2 regions of the Mesorhizobium sp. M3A.F.Ca.ET.175.01.1.1 genome follow, and region 1 is predicted to be linked to the other one. Evidence: riboswitches for the same ligand, from Rfam matches in the RefSeq annotation. Region 1 holds a riboswitch; the other holds the start of a gene.
The links. Region 1 has a riboswitch for S-adenosylmethionine ahead of EN818_RS06075 (homoserine O-acetyltransferase). Riboswitches for the same ligand answer to the same signal wherever they lie in the genome.
Positions count from the first base shown of each region.

Region 1 (2,390 bases):
GGGAAGTGGATCAGCACGAAATTGCCGACGCTGGGCGTGATGCGCAGCCCGAGCCCCGTCACCTGCTCGCTCACCCAGGCAAGCCATTTCTCGTTATGCGTCACGCTGCGCTCGACATGGGCGCGGTCGCTTATCGCCGCGATGCCGGCCTCGATCGCGGTGGCATTGACGTTGAATGGGCCGCGCACCCGGTTGATCGCGTCGACGATATGCGCCGGGCCGTACATCCAGCCAATGCGCGCGCCGCCGAGCCCGAGCTTGGAGAAGGTGCGGGTCATCACCACGTTGTCGGAGCTGCCGGCCAGTTCGACGCCGGCTTCGTAATCGTTGCGCCGCACATATTCGGCATAGGCCGCGTCGAGCACCAGAAGCACGTTTTTCGGCAGGCCGGCATGCAGCCGGCGCACTTCCTGGAACGGCACGTAGGTGCCGGTCGGGTTGTTCGGATTGGCAAGGAACACGATCCGGGTCGCCGGCGTCACCGCCGCGAGCATCGCATCGACATCGGCGCGCTCGTCGGTTTCCTTGACCGCTACCGGCTTGGCGCCGGCAGCCTGGATATAGATCTTGTAGACCATGAAGGCGTGTTCGGTGAAAACCGCCTCGTCTCCGGGCGCGAGATAGGTCTGCGCCAACAGGCCCAGGATCTCGTCCGAGCCGTTGGAGCAGATGATGTTCGCCGGGTTGAGGCCATGCACTTCGGCGATGGCCTCGCGCAGTCGGCGCGCCGTGCCGTCGGGATAGACGTCGAGCTTCGCCGCCACCTGTCGCGCAGCCTCGATCGCCTTCGGCGATGGACCGAGCGGGTTCTCGTTCGAGGACAGCTTATAGACCTTCGTCACGCCGGCTGGCGCCGTGCTCTTTCCCGGCACGTAGGCTTCGATGTCCATGATGCCCGCGCGGGGCGTCGGACGTGGCTGATCCTGCTTCATTGTCACAAATCCGTCGAAAGGCCTCTGTCCACAGGCCGCAGCGGAAATACAGGCCGTGGCCCGGAATGTCGAGGGCCGGCGCTTGCGTGGACCGGGCTGGATCCAAGATGCCGAATGTTGACGAAGCGCGGCGCTGGCCCTAGAAGAGCAGCCAGACTTCCCGTGGTGATTTGGCCGGTCGGCTTGCAGCCACGTTAAACAATTCGCTAAAGGGCCGTTTGCAACCTGTAACCGGCTTTGCGAAGGCAGGCCGGTTTTTTGTTGTCCGCTGCCGGCCGGACACTGCATCGGAAGAGATGCCGACGCGGGAACAATTGAGGGATGCAATGGCCGCTCAGCGCGCTGCAAGGACCAACAATGAGGTCGAGAACCCATCGAGCCCGGTGTTGCGCTTCGGCGCCGACAAGCCGCTGAAGCTCGATGCCGGCACGTTGCTGTCGCCCTTCCAGATCGCCTACCAGACCTATGGCACCCTCAACGAAGCCCGCTCCAACGCCATCCTCGTCTGCCACGCGCTGACCGGCGACCATCACGTCGCCAGCACCAATCCGGTCACCGGCAAGCCGGGCTGGTGGGAGGTGCTGATCGGCCCCGGCAAGATCATCGACACCAACCGCTTTTTCGTCATCTGCTCCAACGTCCTCGGCGGCTGCCTGGGCTCGACCGGTCCCGCATCGATGAATCCGGCAACGGGCAAGCCTTACGGGCTCGACCTGCCGATCATCACCATCCGCGACATGGTGCGCGCGCAACTGATGCTGGTCGACCATTTCGGCATCGAGAAACTGTTTTGCGTGCTTGGCGGCTCGATGGGCGGCATGCAGGTGTTGCAATGGGCAGCGAGCTATCCGGAGCGAGTCTTCGCGGCGCTGCCGATCGCGACGGGCGCCCGCCATTCCTCGCAGAACATCGCCTTCCACGAGGTCGGACGGCAGGCCGTCATGGCCGACCCCGACTGGCACGGGGGGAAATATTTCGATTTCGGCAAGCGGCCGGAAAAAGGCTTGGCTGTGGCGCGCATGGCCGCCCACATCACCTATCTGTCGGAGGCGGCCCTCCACCGCAAGTTCGGCCGCAACCTGCAGGACCGCGACGCGCTCACCTTCGGTTTCGATGCCGACTTCCAGATCGAAAGCTATCTGCGCCACCAGGGCATGACGTTCGTCGATCGCTTCGATGCCAATACCTATCTCTATCTGACCCGCGCGATGGATTATTTCGACCTCGTCGCCGACCATGGCGGGCGCCTCGCCGATGCCTTCGCCGGCACCAAGACGCGCTTCTGCCTGGTGTCATTCACCTCCGACTGGCTGTTCCCGACGGAGGAAAGCCGCTCGATCGTGCATGCGCTCAACGCGGCGGGCGCCTCCGTTTCGTTCGTCGAGATCGAGACCGATCGCGGCCACGACGCATTCCTCCTGGACGAGCCGGAGATGTTCGCCGCCATCAACGGCTTCA
Region 1 is NZ_SRTP01000002.1:301,784-304,173, forward strand. Features, by position in the region: gene hisC (histidinol-phosphate transaminase) at 1-932, opposite strand, end outside; SAM riboswitch at 1,085-1,162, shown strand; gene EN818_RS06075 (homoserine O-acetyltransferase) at 1,259-2,390, shown strand, end outside.

Region 2 (2,390 bases), on a different contig from region 1:
GCCCGACGGACAGCCTGAGCGTGCCGGGCCCGATGCCAAGCTCCGCCCGCGCCTCGTCGCTGAGGTTCTTGTGCGTCGTCGTCGCCGGATGGGTGATCAGGCTCTTGGCGTCGCCGAGATTGTTGGAGATCAGCACGATGTCGAGCGCGTTCTGGACGGCGAATGCCGCCTGTTTGCCGCCCTTGACGTCGAGGCAGATCAGCGTCGAGCCGCCCGACATCTGCTTCCTGACGATATCGGCCTGCGGGTGGTCGGCCCGGCCCGGATAGATGACGCGGGCAATCTCCGGCCGCTCCGCCAGAAAGTCCGCGATCTTGCCGGCGCTTTCCGTCTGCTGGCGCACGCGCAGCGGCAGCGTCTCCAGGCCCTTGAGCAGCGTCCAGGCATTGAAGGGCGAGAGGCTCGGACCGGTGTGGCGGAAATAGTCGTGCAGGTTCTCGTCGATCCACTTTTTGTCCGACAGGATGATGCCGCCGAGACAGCGCCCCTGGCCGTCGATGTGCTTGGTTGCCGAATAGACGACGATATGCGCGCCGAGCTGCAACGGGTTCTGCTGCAGCGGCGTGGCAAAGACATTGTCGACGATCAGCCTGGCGCCGATCGAGTTGGCGAGCGCGGCAACGGCAGTGATGTCGACCACTTCAAGCGTCGGGTTGGTCGGGCTTTCCAGGAAGAACAGCTTCGTGTTCGGCCTGACCGCTTTTTCCCAGTTCGCAATGTCGGTGCCGTCGACCAGCGTCGCCTCGATGCCGTATTTCGGCGCCAGCGTCTCGACCACCCAGCGGCATGAGCCGAACAGGGCGCGGGCCGCAACGATATGGTCGCCGGCCCTGGCGCTGCAGAGCAGTGCCGCCGTCACCGCCGCCATGCCCGAAGCGGTGGCGCGCGCGTCCTCTGCGCCCTCCAGCGCGCACATGCGCTTTTCGAACATGTCGACTGTCGGGTTGGCGTAGCGCGAATAGATGAAGCCCGGCTCCTCGCCCTTGAAACGGGCTTCCGCCGCCTGCGCGCTCTCATAGACATAGCCCTGGGTGAGGTAGATCGCCTCGGCAGTCTCGCCGAAGCCGGAACGCAGCGTTCCGCCATGCACGAGTGCCGTCTGAGGCTTCCAATTACGCTTTTTGCTGCTCATAGCCCTGCTTCCAAACACAAAAAGACCGGCCGCGACGTCGCAACCGGTCCATACGGCCTTGCGGCCAACGGTCCTTTAGCGACTTGTTTAACGTGGCTGCAAGCCGACCGGCCAAATCACCACGGGATAACGACCCTTTAGACCCGTGCCGCGCTTGCGTCAATTGCCGGCTTCATTAAGAGGTTGTGCCAGGCAGGTAGGGCGAAACCCTTACGGTTTTGCGGCAGGAGCCTGCTACAATCACGTGCTTGCCCGGCCTTAGCGGAGCCAGACCTTGCGGCAGACAGGCATTCTTCCGGACCAGGACATCGCGGCGCTGTTCCAGTCGGGCGCGCTGAAATCGCCGCGCGCGCTGGACACCAACCAGATCCAGCCGGCGAGCCTTGACCTCAGGCTTGGCGACAAGGCCTACCGGGTGCGCGCCTCTTTCCTGCCCGGCCCGGATCATCTGGTGGCCGACAAGCTCGACCGGCTGAAGCTGCATGAGATCAGCCTTGCCGAGGGCGCGGTTCTGGAGACGGGCTGCGTCTATATCGTGCCGCTGCTCGAAAGCCTGACCCTGCCTTCAAATATTTCGGCTTCGGCCAATCCGAAGAGCTCGACCGGCCGTCTCGACATCTTCACGCGTGTCATGACCGACCGCGGACACGAGTTCGACAAGATCGCCGCCGGCTATCATGGTCCGCTCTATCTCGAGGTCAGCCCGCGCACTTTCCCGATCGTCGTGCGCGCCGGTTCGCGCCTGTCGCAGATCCGCTTCCGCATCGGCAATGCGGTGCTATCGGAAAAGGAGCTGCGCGACCTTCACGGCGCCGAGATGCTGGTCGCGACGGAGCCGCCCAACATTTCCGGCGGCGGCATCGCGCTGTCGATCGACCTCGACGGCGACAAGGACGGCCTGGTCGGCTATCGCGGCAAGCATCACACCGGCCTCGTCGATGTCGACAAGCGCGCCGCCCAGGACGTGGTCGATTTCTGGGAGCCGCTCTACAAGAGCGGCGCCGGCGAACTGGTGCTCGACCCGGACGAATTCTACATCCTGGTCAGCCGGGAAGCGGTGCATGTGCCGCCGCTTTATGCCGCCGAGATGACGCCCTTCGACCCGCTGGTCGGCGAGTTCCGCGTCCACTATGCCGGCTTCTTCGATCCGGGCTTTGGTCACTCAGCCGCCGGCGGCAGCGGCAGCCGCGCGGTGCTCGAAGTGCGCAGCCACGAGGTGCCGTTCATCCTCGACCACGGCCAGATTGTCGGGCGCCTG
Region 2 is NZ_SRTP01000012.1:147,317-149,706, reverse strand. Features, by position in the region: gene EN818_RS24025 (O-succinylhomoserine sulfhydrylase) at 1-1,132, opposite strand, end outside; SAM riboswitch at 1,188-1,265, opposite strand; gene EN818_RS24020 (2'-deoxycytidine 5'-triphosphate deaminase) at 1,407-2,390, shown strand, end outside.
Region 2: linked by a shared signal. The riboswitch ahead of EN818_RS24025 (O-succinylhomoserine sulfhydrylase) and the one ahead of EN818_RS06075 (homoserine O-acetyltransferase) in region 1 are both predicted to bind S-adenosylmethionine.